DNA from 3 places in the Sphingobacterium sp. UME9 genome. Region 3 is predicted to be linked to each of the others. Evidence: riboswitches for the same ligand, from Rfam matches in the RefSeq annotation. Region 3 holds a riboswitch; each other region holds the start of a gene.
The links. Region 3 has a riboswitch for thiamine pyrophosphate ahead of thiM (hydroxyethylthiazole kinase). Riboswitches for the same ligand answer to the same signal wherever they lie in the genome.
Positions count from the first base shown of each region.

Region 1 (5,328 bases), on a different contig from region 3:
CGAAACCCAGTTTGGCTAGCGATTCAGTTGCACGCAGGGTTTCAATAGGATCGGGCAGTAAATAACGAGGGTCGGGATGAATTTCCAGCTTTACCCAGTTTGTTTCCAATGCCTCCCGTGCAAGTTGTGCTGCGAGCACAGCTTCTTCAGCAGTTCGTGCTCCCGAAGTATTGGGAAGCAAATGGATTGCCGCCAGATCGAGCGCACTGATGAGACTGTCGTCTGCGCTGGTCTGGTCGATTCGTTTGAGGGCAACGGTGACCAATTGGGAGGCCGAAGCCACAATGGCATCGCTCATTTCTGTGAGATTACCGAATTTGCCCGTACCCAGAAATAATCTGGATTCAAATACGCGATCGGCTATATGTAGGTTGCTCATAATAAAATTTTATTGATGGATGAAACAATGTTTGGAGTCTTGGTTACGATTCCAGAGAGTGCTACACCGTAAACTCCAATTTCTAATAGCTGTTGGATATCTTCAAGTTGGCTTATACCGCCAATTGCGAATATTGGAATAGGGGGCAAGCCTGCTAGGCGGACTTGTTGGATGATGTTTTCATATCCTGTAATCCCCAATAGAGGACTTAGTTTTTGTTTTGTTGTGGTATAGTTGAATGGTCCGAGTCCGATATAGTCACAATGTTCACTTATTCTTTGTTCTACATGCGCAAAGCTATTGGCAGTACCGCCGATTATTTTTCCTGCACCCAATATGTCCCGGGCAGCTGTGACGCTGCAGTCATCCAGTCCCAAGTGCACGCCGTCTGCGTCTATAGCCGCTGCAAGCGAAGGATGGTCATTGATGATACAGCTGGCACCGAATTCGGAACAGGTTTGCTTGATCTGTTCTGCAAGCAGGTATCGGCTCTTTTCATCGGCGTCCTTCCATCTGATCTGTATCCATTTGGCCCCAGCATCCAGCGCTTTCAGTATGTTATTTTTTTGTTCAGTTAATGTTTGTCCCTGCGATATATATTGGAGTTTTTCCATAATTTTTGTTTGCATGCTATAAAATTTTGAACTGGATCAGGGTGCTTCCATAAAGTACCATATAAGGCAATTCCATCTGCACCTTGCTGCATCGGAATAAGACAGTTGCCTTGGTTTATCCCTCCAAGACCGATGAGACCAACAGTAAAGTTGGAGCGTGACGGGAGCTGATCCAGCCTTGCATTATGCACTCCATACCCCACTTTAGAGATGCTCGGAAATAATGGACTTAGAAAAGCATAGGCCCAACATTCATCAAGGCTATTGAATTGATCGATATCATGCACAGATGTTGAACAGATTGTTGTAGGCAGCATTTGATTTGTTGATCTATCCTTTCTATTCTTTTCGTTCATATGAATACGCGCGATTCCGAGCTCAACCGATAGGTGAGGGTGGGAATGTAGGACCAATCTATCCAGGTACGTTGAATCTATAGATTCAACGTACCTGGACATTTGTAGGTCCGTAAAATGATACTTGCGCAAATGCAGGATATCAAGTCCTTCTTTGAACAAAGCATCTATAATCCCTTTTTCAGAAGGGATCGTTTCTGCTGCTGTCAAAGCGATGATCATGAATAAATCTCTTTTCCTTGTGCGATGAATTCCTGCGATTTTTCCAGCATCCCTTGTGCGGCACTATCTCTGATTTCCTGCGTAATTTTCATGGAGCAAAATTTGGGACCGCACATGGAGCAGAAGTGAGCCACTTTGGCCGCATCTGCCGGCAACGTTTCGTCATGATATTCACGTGCGGTATCTGGATCCAGGGAAAGGTTGAATTGATCTTCCCATCTAAATTCAAATCTCGCTTTACTCAAGGCATTATCACGGTATTGTGCACCTGGATGTCCTTTGGCCAAATCGGCCGCATGGGCAGCTAGTTTATAGGTGATTACACCGTCTTTAACGTCTTTTTTATTTGGTAAGCCCAGATGTTCTTTGGGGGTCACATAGCAAAGCATCGCACATCCATACCAACCGATCATCGCAGCTCCAATGGCTGATGTGATATGGTCATAACCTGGAGCAATATCAGTTGTTAAGGGACCCAAGGTATAAAATGGAGCTTCGTCACAACAGGCCAATTGTTTGTCCATATTCTCTTTGATCAATTGCATAGGAACATGGCCCGGACCTTCGATCATCACCTGAACATCGTGTTTCCAGGCGACCTTGGTGAGTTCGCCCAGTGTTTCGAGCTCAGCAAATTGAGCCGCATCGTTGGCGTCCGCAATGGCTCCTGGACGGAGACCATCGCCAAGTGAAAAAGCAACATCATATCGCTTCATGATCTCACAGATCTCCTCAAAATGAGTATAAAGAAAGTTCTCTTTGTGGTGGAAAAGACACCATTTGGCCATGATAGACCCTCCTCTGGAGACAATGCCCGTTACTCGAGATGCCGTGAGATGGATATAACGAAGCAGTACGCCGGCGTGTATGGTAAAGTACGAAACACCCTGTTCGGCCTGTTCAATCAAGGTATCTCTGAATATTTCCCAGGTAAGGTCCTCGGCCACCCCCTTCACTTTTTCGAGCGCCTGATAGATCGGTACTGTACCGATTGGAACGGGCGAGTTACGGATAATCCATTCGCGGGTTTCGTGAATATTTTTGCCAGTGGATAGATCCATGATGGTATCGGCTCCCCAACGACAGGCCCATACCGCTTTTTCAACTTCTTCCTCTATACTTGAACTTACGGCGCTATTGCCAATATTGGCATTAATTTTAACTAGAAAGTTGCGCCCGATAATCATGGGTTCACTTTCAGGGTGATTGATATTATTAGGGATGATTGCTCTTCCGGCAGCGATTTCCTCACGGACAAATTCTGGTGTAATAGCTTTATCATGTGTTCTGGCACCAAAGTTTTGTCCTTTATGCTGATGATCCATTCCGGGGGTGCTGGCCGTGAGCTGCTCGATACGTTGGTTTTCACGGATAGCAACGTACTCCATTTCTGGGGTAATAATGCCTTGCTTTGCATAATGTAATTGGGTGACATTCCTACCGGCAGAGGCTACTTTCGGTTTATGGCTATACGCAAATCGGAGTTCATCCAACGTTGGATCAGAAAGGCGTTTTTGTCCATATTCAGAGCTGATGTTAGCCAGCTGTATGACATCCTGACGATCCAAGATCCACTGATCGCGAAGGCGAGGGAGGCCTTTCCGGATATCGATATGGACGGTGTCATCCGTATAAGGTCCAGAAGTATCATAGATTGTTACCGGCGGATTAATTTCTACCTCTCCATTCGTTAATTTGGTTGGACTCAAGGAGATTTGACGCATAGCGACTTGAATAGGAAATAGTTTTCCGGATACAAAAATTTTCTTTGCATTTGGAAAGGGTGATTGCGTAATTGTTTCAGCTGTCATTTTTTCTGTATTGGGTGAATTACTCGGTTGATTTTTTGGAAATGGCTATCCGCCCTGAGATGCGGTAATTAAGATAATCTGATCGTAAGGTTTAAGTGTTGTCGTAGCCCAGTCCTTTTTGGGGATGACTTTGTTGTTGATGGCCACAGCCACACCCTGAGTTTTGCCAGATAATTCCAAAAGCAACAAGCCTTCAAGTGAAGTAAGTGGGGGGTCGAAAAATCGAATCTGATGGTTTATTGTAAGTTCCATTCCTTAATTTTTTTGGTAAAACTTTAGGAATGGCTACACAAAGGCACAGCAATGCACCTTGTAGACAGCTCACTTTTCCCTACGCCAGTATGATCCGGATCAGGTTATAAGGGTAAAATCTCAGCCTGCACGAGCAGACACCCCTAAAGTTGCGACTAAGATAAGGTTATTTTTATGAAAGTTGCAAGAATTTTATTTTGCAGACTTAGGCATATTGTGCAGGAAAGTACAGGTCAGTATGTGGGAAATATTTGATATATTAGTTTTTTGAATCAGCTAAAACAATTTAACAACCACCAAGAATAGTATTTTTTAATGCGTAGGATTTTATTGACAACACTGTTGTGTATCGCTAGCAACACTTATGCCCAATCTAAAAACAACTGTAGCGTCGTGCAGTTGACATGCGAACATTTGGTCAATCCATTGGGTATTGATGCAATTCACCCGAGACTTAGCTGGCGACTTGAGGACCAACGTAAAGGTGCGGTACAACAAGCTTATCAGATCCTTTTAGGGCAAGATTCGCTGGCACTGCTGAAAGAGACAAAAGATAGCTGGGATAGTGGCAAACAGCTCAGTTCTTCCATGTTAGTGCCCTATACCGGCACACAGTTAAAGCCACAGACTAAGTACTTCTGGAGGGTTAAAGTATGGGATAAGGATGGTGTATCAACACGTTCTGAAATAGCATCTTTCGAAACAGGAATGATGGGAATGGACCTTTGGAAAGGAAAATGGATCAGCGACAATAAGGATATTCATGCGCGGGAAACGCCTTATTTTAGAACAGAATTTAAGGCAAATAAGCAGATAAAATCTGCCCGCGCATATATTGCCGCAGCAGGATTATATGAACTTTCCATTAATGGCCAGCGCGTTGGCGACCATCGTCTGGATCCAATGTATACTCGATTTGACCGACGCACATTGTATGTCGTGACGGACGTAACCCAGCAGCTTCAAAAAGGAGAGAACGCCATTGGCGTTGTTTTGGGGAATGGCTGGTATAATCATCAACCACTGGCCGTTTGGAACTTTGATAAAGCACCATGGCGGGCCCGGCCAACATTCTGTTTAGAACTGAAAATCGTTTATATCGATGGAACGACGGAAACCATTGTTTCGGATAAGCAGTGGAAGACAGCTTCGGGACCAATCACTTATAATAATATTTACACTGGTGAGCATTACGATGCAAGACTGGAAATACCGAACTGGGATAAACCAAAATACGATGATTCGGCCTGGCAGGCTGTTCAGTATAGAAATGCGCCATCTGCACATATCGTTTCCCAACAGATGGTACCGATTCGGCTCGTGAAGTCCTATAAGCCAAAATCAGTGACAAAGATAGACCAACGTACCTATGTGTTCGATATGGGCCAGAATATGGCCGGGATTACAAAAGTTAAAGTGAAAGGAGCTGCGGGTACTATTCTGCGTATCAAGCATGGTGAGCGGTTGTTGGCGGATGGGCATCTTGATCAGTCCAATATTGATGTTTATTATCGGGGCGATAAGGAAAAGGAGCCCTTTCAGACCGATATATTGACCTTAAGTGGTCGCGATGATGAGTTTATGGCAAAGTTCGGTTACAAAGGGTTTCGTTATGTCGAGGTTAGCAGCAGTGCCGCAATTGCATTGGATAGTTCGGCTGTGACCGCCTATTTTATGCATAGTGATGTGCCTGC
Region 1 is NZ_LZZP01000003.1:1,567,681-1,573,008, reverse strand. It holds gene A9970_RS08345 (thiazole synthase) at 1-379, opposite strand, end outside; gene A9970_RS08340 (thiamine phosphate synthase) at 376-1,008, opposite strand; gene A9970_RS08335 (thiamine phosphate synthase) at 954-1,571, opposite strand; gene thiC (phosphomethylpyrimidine synthase ThiC) at 1,568-3,382, opposite strand; gene thiS (sulfur carrier protein ThiS) at 3,428-3,634, opposite strand; TPP riboswitch at 3,694-3,789, opposite strand; gene A9970_RS08320 (alpha-L-rhamnosidase) at 3,950-5,328, shown strand, end outside.
Region 1: it holds a riboswitch for thiamine pyrophosphate, as region 3 does, so the genes downstream of both, thiS (sulfur carrier protein ThiS) here and thiM (hydroxyethylthiazole kinase) in region 3, are expected to answer to the same signal.

Region 2 (5,328 bases), 550 kb from region 3:
GAGCAACAAGCGGAATAATCCACTTTTTAGAAGCCGTCACCAGTTTGATTTTGTCAGAATACCACATAAGTTTAATAATGATAGATTAACTTGATTTATAATTCGTTTAAACCGGCAGTTTTTTTAAAATTGCAACCGGTTGCAATAGATTATTAGGCAAATAAATGTATTATTAATGATACATCAAAATATTAATTGTCAATTTTACGCTTTTAAAACCTTTTAGCTACGATTTTATTCAGCTCGTCGGCACTTGTATACCCTTATGTATCTCCGGATTAGCATGGTGGCTTCCGTCAAATTGCTGTATATCTAAACAGGCTTAAAAAATACAATTCATTGCCTATATAACCCTAAAAAAACCATTTTGTTTAACACGACAAAAAAACTTATAAAATAAAAATAAATCAGCTATTTAAAGTAAAACAGCCAACTACAAACTTTAAAAAGGACCTTTCAAAAGATTATTTTAATATTAGCTATCATTCATATACCCATTCTACAGAAATAAAACCTAAATAGAAATAAAAGAAATACACGGATTCAATAAGATGAAGAGTAACGCAACCTATATAAGATATAATTTATTGAATCAATTTAATGTTTAAGCAGGTAGTTTGAATGGAAAAACCATCACATACAGTCAATGGTTAAACTATTCCTTTTGGCGGATACTTTATTCCTTATAACAGCTCTCAAAATAAAAAGAGTCTCTTAGTTTTGCATCGGATTCTTTGTAACAAATCATGATTGGAGACCAAGTACCTCGGTGAGGTGGTCGAATTTCAATATTAAAATATCAACGTATGAATTACCAAAAACGATTAAAATGGGCATTTATTTCAGGTATAGCTGGCGCCATATGCTGGATTGTGGGCGATATATATGTCGCGGGCTTTGATGTAGATCCCAAAAACTATCCTCTTTTTTATAGTACATATTCCGAAAAGGTTGACGTTGGACTTGCGACTTTAATGCTTGAAGGATCAATCAACCGCCTCATGTTCGGGGCATTAATTGCTGCGATGACAGCAACTTTATTTCTACCTGGTGTTTGGTTGGTATATCAATACATTTTGGATAAGAATACATGGTATGCCAGGGGAACCTACTATTTACTGGTTATCAGTGTGATGCTTATGCCTTTGGGGCATGCTGTTTTCTATTTTACGGGAGAGATCTACAAAGCAATCTATAACACCGATCCTGTCGCCCACCCCTATTTGTTAAAAATCGCCGCTGGCTTTCAAAAAACAATGTTTATCACATGGGGGACAGCGATCATCACGATGTTAGTCGCCTATTTAATATTTTCAATTTTTATATTTGCTGGTAAAACTAATCTACCAAAATGGGCAGGATTGATCAGTCCGCTATTTCTTACCATTTACCAGCTTCCTTTGAAATTAATCCTACCTCCATCTGACTTAAGAGGATGGATAGGAGCTGCTGCATTTAATATATCTTATTTGATTTTCTTTCTATTGCTTTTGTTTTGTTTCAAACTACCTTCGGAAAAAGAGACATCACAATAACAGCTGACTAGGATAATAGCAGCTTTTGAGTTAACACAAAAGAATTCAATCTCCACCTCAATAGACTTTTTAAAGCTTTCCAAATTAGGATTTCGATAGACAGGAGCACTAGTTTCCCTTACAAATTGACCATCTAAATTGTATCGGCAATGCTCCCGAAATCTTCATTTGTCCTATAAACAAAAAAGACTATCCTAGGATAGTCTTTTTTGTTTATAAGCTCTTTTGCAATAACTTGTGTTGCGAAGCCGTAAAAATATTCCGGAAGATTATATTGATTTCATGTTCGATGGCGGCCCCCGAAATTCCGGTATGCGGATAGAGTCTTATTGTATTTGTCAAGATAGATTCCACAAAATCTCGACTTTGTATCCCTATCTGTTCATAAATTGCTGCATTATCATTGCCATCATGAAGATTTACCCAAGAAAGAGCGACCAAATTCATTATTGCTTCCGTCCGATTAACATAATCTTGCTGAAAGTCATCGAGTACCCTAAACGCTTCTTTACTTTCAGTCTTCTCCCATTTGGATTGATTGCTTTTTAACACAAATAGTTTTTCGATTAAATCCAAAAAGCGCTTATACATTCCCGTAAAGTTGGCCAGTAAAGTCAATTCCGCAAAAGGCATAAAGGGATATTGATACAACAGCTCGCTACGTGTACTTTTTGCCCCATCAATCTCAAAAGACTGGCTACCATCAACGAGTATGTCTTCCAGCGAAAAGGAATGCGAAGCCGTAGCCTCCAATCCAAATGTATCCCAGTCGTAATGCACCAGTACATGGTCACGATCCACAAAAAATGATTTTATCAGTGGTTCACCTTTTTCGTCCAACACGGGTTTTCCTGCCTCCTGAATTGCAGCATTTAAGGTAAAATGGGTTAAATGAGGAGCACCGGTAGCATATCTCCAAAAACCGCGGAGCCGATAATGTTCACCTTCACGTGTAGCTGTACCTGATGCCTGTCCGCTTCCTCCGAAACAAACCCGATCCGTTTTAAAAATCTGATCTCCTAAAACCGGATCAATAAAACCGACAAAGAGATTTGCTCCTGAACATAACGTTACTGTCCAGGCTAGTCCCCCATCCCAATAAGCCAGGTCAGCCAATAAGTTGAGGCCTTCGGGTAGAGTCAGTCCCAATCCACCCAATGCACGGGGAACCCAAATCTTAAACCATTTCCGACGAAAAATGAGCTCGAGTTGTCCATCCGACAATGTTTTCTGATGGATTCCCTTAGCCTGATTATCTTTCAGAATGGCGATATCTTCGCTACTGAGTTGCATATCTTTCTTCACTTATTATTCTCCTCCAATTAAAATATCCACTAAATGCCATAACAAATAAAAACAAAGTCAAGCCCGAATAAAGAAATAGCCCTTTATGGATCAGTAAAGGAATTGCCATCAGATTACTAATATTCAACAATATCCAATTTTCTATCTTCCGTTTTGCCAATAACCACATCCCTGCCCAAGCTGTACAGGAAACCGCAGAGTCCCAAAGCGGTACATCAGAATCCGTTAAATGTACCAATCCGAAATAAAACAACAAAAAACCGAGGGCACAGATTCCCCCTACTATCCACCATTCTTTCGGCTCACAATGCGTTATGGGAGCAGCAACATCACTACTATATTTCCAATAGATCCAGCCATAGATGCTCATGATCAAATAATAGAGATGTAGTAATATTTCTGCATATAGTTTCGCATGGAATAATACGTAAACAGAAATTAAGATACCAATAATCCCAAAAATGTAATTGATCGATTTATTTTGCCGGGAAAACCAAACCTGTAAAACACCAAAGGATACCCCTAACCATTCCGCTATGGTGGCCTGTTGGATCTGTTTTATAAAAGCTTCGAAAATTGTTTCAGAAGTCATCGCCTTGTTTATTATTTCGTGTAATTCATAATAAACCTATGGGAGAAAAACGGACGTTTTTATTGAAATTAAATTCCTACGCCAGCATTACCTGGATCAGGTATATAAAAGCGATTGTACAAGGAGGTACAATCGCTTTTATTGGGTATAATCTCAGCCGAGAATGACCATGGTCATTCCAAGCACCCCATAAGTATATTTTCTGTCGAATTGATTATTCTATATCAATCAATTTCAACGCTTTGTGCGTACGCGTACGCGTTTCTTTACATAGTTGCGCATCATCGTTCAATGATTTCCCGTGTGAAGGAATCATTTCACGTAGTTTTTTACGGTATTCATCTGATTTCGCACGTTCAGGGAAACATCTCTTCAACAGGCTGATCATGATAGCAACTGAGGTCGAAGCTCCAGGAGAAGCTCCTAATAGCGCTGCAATAGAACCATCTGCACTAGAAACGACTTCTGTACCAAATTCTAAAATTCCACCTTTCTTTTCATCTTTCTTGATGACCTGAACACGTTGTCCTGCTTTCTCGATAACCCAATCCTCCAATTTAGCTGTAGGCATAAATTGTTTTAAAGACTCTAGTTTATCTTTTGGTGACTTCATGACTTCAGTAATAAGATACTTCGTCAGAGGTAAGTTGTCAAGTCCGGCTGATAACATCGGACGGATATTGGACAGTTTGATAGAAGCGGGTAAATCGAAGTAAGAACCTTGTTTTAAGAATTTAGTTGAAAAACCTGCATAAGGTCCAAACAATAACGCTTGCTTTCCATCAATATAACGTGTATCTAAGTGCGGTACAGACATTGGAGGAGCTCCAACAGAAGCTTTTCCATATACCTTCGCATGATGTGTATTAATGATTTCTTCATTTACACAACGTAGCCATTGGCCCCCTACAGGAAATCCGCCATAGCCTTTCGCTTCTGGTATTCCAGATTTTTCCAACAACAACAACGAGTGGCCACCGGCCCCAATAAATACAAACTTTGCTTTGATTTCTCTCTTTGTTCCTGTCTTTAAATCTTTGACCTCCACTTCCCAACGGCCATCTTCTTCACGTTCGATGTCGATTACTTCATGGTTTAAGGAGATCGAAATATTTTCTTTATTTTCAAGATTAGCGATCAAATCACGTGTCAACGACCCAAAATTAACATCGGTACCCAGATCCATTTTTGTCGCAGCGATTTTTTCGTCGGCCTCGCGTCCTTCCATCATCAATGGAATCCACGATTTCAACAATGCCGTATCTTCGGTATACTCCATCCCTTTGAACAAGTTTTGGGTCGTCAATGTTTCCCATCTTGTCTTTAGGAATTTAGCATCTTTTTCACCAAAAACCGCACTCATGTGTGGAATACTACGGATAAAATTTTCAGGTTGGGCAATAATGCCTTTATCAACGAGGTAGGACCAAAATTGCTTAGACACTTCAAATTGCTCAGCAATTTTAACTGCTTTATCAATCTTTACAGAACCATCTTTCTGTTCGGGGGTATAATTTAACTCGCATAAGGCAGAGTGACCCGTGCCAGCATTATTCCAAGCGTCAGAACTTTCAGCAGCCACAACATCCAAACGCTCAAGAATTTCAATATTAACGTCTGGGCTTAATTCATTGATTAGAGTACCCAAAGTAGCACTCATAATACCGGCGCCGATCAGAACAACGTCAACTTCTTTATTTGATTTTTTGCTCATGTTTTTGTGATTGATGCAAATTTAATATAGTTTTTGGTAAACGTCCAAGTCTTTTGTCAAAAAACTGTACTTTTTAGAACCACTTATTCAAAAATACCATTGATTTATTAAAATAATCCTAAGTGAGCGATCGCTTACCGTAAAATTCTGAAATTGTTTCCTGAAAACACTCCCCCACTCCA
Region 2 is NZ_LZZP01000013.1:1,727,401-1,732,728, reverse strand. It holds gene A9970_RS26445 (SusC/RagA family TonB-linked outer membrane protein) at 1-67, opposite strand, end outside; gene A9970_RS26440 (DUF6796 family protein) at 807-1,535, shown strand; gene A9970_RS26435 (acyl-CoA dehydrogenase) at 1,749-2,828, opposite strand; gene pnuC (nicotinamide riboside transporter PnuC) at 2,815-3,432, opposite strand; TPP riboswitch at 3,488-3,632, opposite strand; gene A9970_RS26425 (malate:quinone oxidoreductase) at 3,647-5,146, opposite strand.
Region 2: it holds a riboswitch for thiamine pyrophosphate, as region 3 does, so the genes downstream of both, pnuC (nicotinamide riboside transporter PnuC) here and thiM (hydroxyethylthiazole kinase) in region 3, are expected to answer to the same signal.

Region 3 (5,328 bases):
GTTGAGCACCCAGCAGCCGATAAAAGTGTATCAAAAGAAGATTACGATGGGTTGGTCAAGGAATTAAATGAAGGAAAAGCAGACTGGCAAATAATCACTTACGCAAATTCTGGACACACATTTACGAATCCCGAGTCACCCGAATATAACCCCGTAATGGCTAAACGTGCCTGGGAGCACACCTTATTATTTTTGAAAGAAGTATTAAATTAAATAGCAAAGTCAACAACAGCAATATCGACCCAAATGAATTATAACGTGAAACTGCACATTTATCCGATTATCGTTCAGTTGTTAATATTGCTGTTGTATAGTCCCATCGCCATATCACAAACAGTAAAATCGCTAACCATAGCTAGTCCTTCGCAAGCAATATTGTTTGTCACCAATGAGTCCGATAAATCGACCGATTTTATCATGCGTCTACACGAAAAAAATGCTGCTGAGATTTTCAAACAGGTACCTTTTAGCACAACAAAGTTATTGGTCACAAAAACTGATGCAAAAAAACTTACATTCATCGTTAAAAATCACCAGTGGACCATCGACGTATTGTCATTGAAGCAACGTCATGCCATGATCTTGTTTGATGGATTAGCAAAACCCAAGATCATATACGATAGTAATACCTATCTGGCAGCAGCCAAACCGATATTAAACACCAGCACACCAATTGCGTCAAAGAAAGCTTCGGCACAATATAATGCCTCACATTTCTTTGACTCAATCGCACAAGTTCAATTTATTCCATCCGGGCAATATGCAGCGGCTGTTATCGCAAATCCCGCTCTTCCTCTTTATTACAGTCAGCGTAAGAATATATGTGACGGCACTTATGTAATGCAGCAGTTTTCGGACGAAAATGAGGTGCAATCCGGTGCAATTATGACGACTGTATATGAAGAAGGCAAAGAGATCACATCGAACAATCTTTCCGGGGGAAATAATTATTACAACAAAAGATGCTATAATCAATTCGGACTTATCGACTCCATACAGTACCTTCGAAATAGTAAGTGGAGCAGCAGTACAATTTACCGGTATCTCCCAAATGCCATTGTTTCCTACGATCCTACATTTGAATCGGCGATGATTTATCACTTGAACAGTAAACTCCAGGTTATAAAAAGTGAATCCATTCATTTTGTATATCAACGGAGAGACTGGACCATTTACAGTTATGATCAACAGAATCGAATTACTGAAGAGATTTCGGGCAGAAATGATCAAAGAGAAAGTCGCGTCCGCTATCAGTATGATAGTCCGGAAACAAGTGACTACTCACTACGCCAAACCTTCGATCAAAGCGATCGACTGACAGCCGAAATCAAGCGATCGTACCGAGCCAACGAAACGATTGATGAGTTTTATTATGAGGGTGTATTACAACAAAAATCTATTGTAAAAGATCTCGGAAACTGTACCTACGAAAGCTTGATATATAACAAGGAGGGAAAGTTAACAGCAAAATACATACAGGCAAAGAAAACCAACTAAACGAACTGAAAAACTGCACTAAGCTCAGACAATAAGATTCTTGATTTTGATAAAAAAATATTCGACGAAATTCGGCAAAAAACACATTTCTGCACTAATTTTGATAGCGATACATAAACGTCAAATTGAGAAAAAGAAAACTGATCAGTCAACACCATCCCATACTCTATTTTATTGCAGTATGGGCGAGAAGAGTGCAGCGCAAAGCCGTTTGGCTATTTGATAATAAGAAATACAGCACAGCTAAATCAGCTGAAAAACTTCCCTTTCGTATTAAAAAGCATCAGTCTGTCTTATTAAAAAAATTGGGCGAAAATAATATGCAACTGCAGATCAACAAAGTTACCAACCTGAAAATTGCAGCAGCACAGATTAATAGCATTCTGATCAGACCGAAGGAAACCTTTTCATTTTGTAAACTCGTTGGACTACCCACTGTAAAAAAAGGATATCTGCCCGGCATGGAGTTATCCTTTGGTGAAGCAAGAGCGGGTATTGGCGGTGGAATCTGTCAAATATCCAACCTCATCCATTGGCTTGTTATCCATAGTCCACTCACCGTCAATGAACGTTATCACCACTCTTTTGACCCTTTTCCTGACGATGGCCGTGTTTTGCCATTCGGTAGTGGAGCTACCGTCTTTTATAACTATCGTGATTATCAATTCACCAACAACACGCCTTACACCTTTCAAATAAATCTCTGGTTCACAGACAAATGTTTAGAAGGTGAATTGAGGATCGATCAAGAACTGGATTTTGCGTATCATGTCTTTGAAAAAGAACATCAATTTCTTAAAATAGACAATCAGTTCTTTCGTAAAAATGAGATTTGGCGCGAGAAGTTTTTAAAGTTTCAGGGTGGAAAAGTTTTAGAGACAGAGCTCTTGACCAAAAATTTTGCCCGCGTCACCTATGTTCCTACTGCGTATATTGAAATTAGTGCCGATCAAAATACGGCCGATTAATTCAACAAGCTAAGTGATCGAAAAATGACTGATATGAAAAGTCCTCTTTTTTGTTTAAGTTTGGTCTGGCTTTGGGGGTATTCTGTATAGAATTGAGATAGTCCCTTTGAACCTGATTCGGTTTATACCGGCGTAGGGAAAAGCAAAAATCCACTGTACAGCATACTCCTTTACTGCACAGGCTATCGCTCTTCTTCCCTCCAAGGCCACAAAGTACATCTTAGCATATGTAAAAAGAATGGAAGATTCAATTATCAATTTATTAGAGCAGCTGAGGGTTGAAAAACCCCTTGTACACAACATCACAAACCTAGTCGTGATGAACAATACTGCCAACGCACTTTTAGCCTTAGGAGCGTCCCCTGTGATGGTACACAGTCCATTAGAAGTACGCGAGGTTGTCGATATTGCACAAGCTCTTGTCATTAATATCGGCACCTTGAGTGAAGAAACAGCCGAAGCTATGCTGGTTGCTACCGAACATGCCAATACCATTGGACGGCCATGGGTACTTGATCCTGTTGGTGCTGGAATATCAGCATTCCGCAATGATTTATTATCCAATCTACTGGATCTCAAACCAACGGTTATTCGTGGAAATGCATCAGAAATCATGACGCTATACAACTTCAACCAACCGAACACAAAAGGAGTCGACAGCACGACAGCAAGTAAAGATGCCCTCCGATTTGGCCAATTATTACAAGAGCAAACCGGCTCCATTATCTGTATTTCTGGAGAAGTAGACTATATCCTTTCACAGCAATACCGGGTTGAAGTTTTTAATGGCAACCCTTTAATGACACAGGTAACTGGACTTGGCTGTAGCGCTACTGCGCTTATTGGTGCATTTCTAGGTGTTACAGACCAATATTTTGAAGCAGCTGTTGCCGGTGTGTCCATTTTGAGCTTGGCGGGAGAACTCGCTGCCCAAACAGCAGCTGGCCCGGGTACCCTGCAATTGAATCTCTATGATGAACTCTATCAGCTCAATGCAGAACGTCTAAAATCAAAGCTCAAGATCAAACGCTATGCGCATTAATCCGCTTTTCCCCTACCCTTTATATTTGGTGATTTCTGAGCGAGACTGTTATCCTCAAAATTGGCTCAGTGTCGCGGAAGAGGCCATTATTGGTGGAGTCGATCTTATACAACTGCGCGAAAAAGCTGACGATCCGGCTACATTTTTGGATAAAGCCTTGCGCTTGAAAAAACTGACCGATCATTATGGTATTCCGCTCGTGATCAATGATGTTGTAGCAATCGCTGCCCAAATCGAGGCATGGGGAGTACATGTGGGTCAAAATGATTTCCAGCCGCTCGCTATTCGTGAAAAATATGGCGATAAATTAACTATTGGCTGGTCAATAGAAGACATGCAACAACTGGAAAGTCAACAAATGTACGCCGTTGACCACCTTGGTGTAAGTCCCATTTTTTCAACGAAAACAAAGGTGGATACGGTTACTGAATGGGGAATTGCGGGTTTAAAACAACTTCGGAGTAGGACGGAAAAACCATTGATCGCAATCGGAAGGATGAACTTACAAACTGCAGAAGAGACCTGGAATGCAGGTGCAGACTCCATTGCAGTCGTTTCGGCCATATGCCAAAGTCAAGATCCCAGAGCTGCCAGTGCACAACTAAAAGAACTATTAAAATGACAAAAGATAAAAAATACCGCGTCCACACTGTACTCAGCATTGCAGGTTTCGACGGTAGTGGTGGTGCAGGTATACAAGCAGACACCAAAACGATATCTGCATTAGGATGTTATGCCATGAATGCCTTAACTGCCCTACCCGTACAGAATACACAAGGTGTAAGAAATATTTATGAAATTCCTACGAACGCTGTCCGAGACCAATTAGATGCTATTTTTGACGACATCTATCCCGATGCAATCAAAATAGGGATGGTACACAACATTGAACTTGTGGAGCTTATTAGCGCCTATTTAAAAGAATATAAAGGACCTATCGTATTTGATCCAGTCATGGTATCGACCAGCGGGCACAAGCTCATTCACGATGATACAATTCAGGCCTGCATAGAACTTCTTTTTCCTTTAGCAACGCTGATTACACCAAATTTAGATGAGGTAAGTGTTTTAGTAGACGAAGTTATTGACAATGTCGAGAAAATGGAAAAAGCGGGAAATAGCTTGTTGGCCAAGGGGTGTCAATCCGTACTGATTAAAGGCGGGCATCTCCAAAGTCAAGAGTTAACATCCCTGTTGTTCCAGCAGAAGAATCCAACAATTGAATTCAAATCACAAAAAATTAACAGCAAAAATACACATGGCTCCGGTTGTTCGCTTTCTTCAGCAATTGCGAGCCATTTGGCACAAGGCGTTGGCCTCGTTAGCGCAGTAGACTTCGCATTGGCCTATATACACGCAGCAATAGCTGGTAGCAAAGACCTCGTCATTGGCAAAGGAAATGGGCCATTAAATCACTTCCACAATCCGATTAAACTTATTCAATATGAACTGGACTGATCATGCCTGGGATTCAATAACATCAATTTATTCAGATATACTTGCTATGCCGTTTATTGTTCAGCTTAGTAATGGCAGTCTTCCCCTGGATAAATTTCAATTTTACATGCAGCAGGATGCTTTCTATTTAGAAGAATTTGGCCGCGTCCTTGCTTTTATAGGTGCTAAAAGCACGGATAATCAACAAGCATTGGACTATTTCGAATTTGGTCGCAATGCGCTTCTTGTTGAACGGGCATTACACGAAAATTACTTTCGGGAATTTGGTTTAAGTCCTGCCGACAAGAGCAACAAAATCGAACCAACCTGCCATCATTATGTCCATTTTCTAAAAAGTGTAGCCGCTTTCGAGTGCGTTGAGGT
Region 3 is NZ_LZZP01000013.1:1,180,001-1,185,328, reverse strand. It holds gene A9970_RS24000 (dienelactone hydrolase family protein) at 1-213, shown strand, start outside; gene A9970_RS23995 (hypothetical protein) at 247-1,497, shown strand; gene A9970_RS23990 (VanW family protein) at 1,623-2,465, shown strand; TPP riboswitch at 2,529-2,621, shown strand; gene thiM (hydroxyethylthiazole kinase) at 2,704-3,507, shown strand; gene thiE (thiamine phosphate synthase) at 3,497-4,129, shown strand; gene thiD (bifunctional hydroxymethylpyrimidine kinase/phosphomethylpyrimidine kinase) at 4,126-4,965, shown strand; gene tenA (thiaminase II) at 4,952-5,328, shown strand, end outside.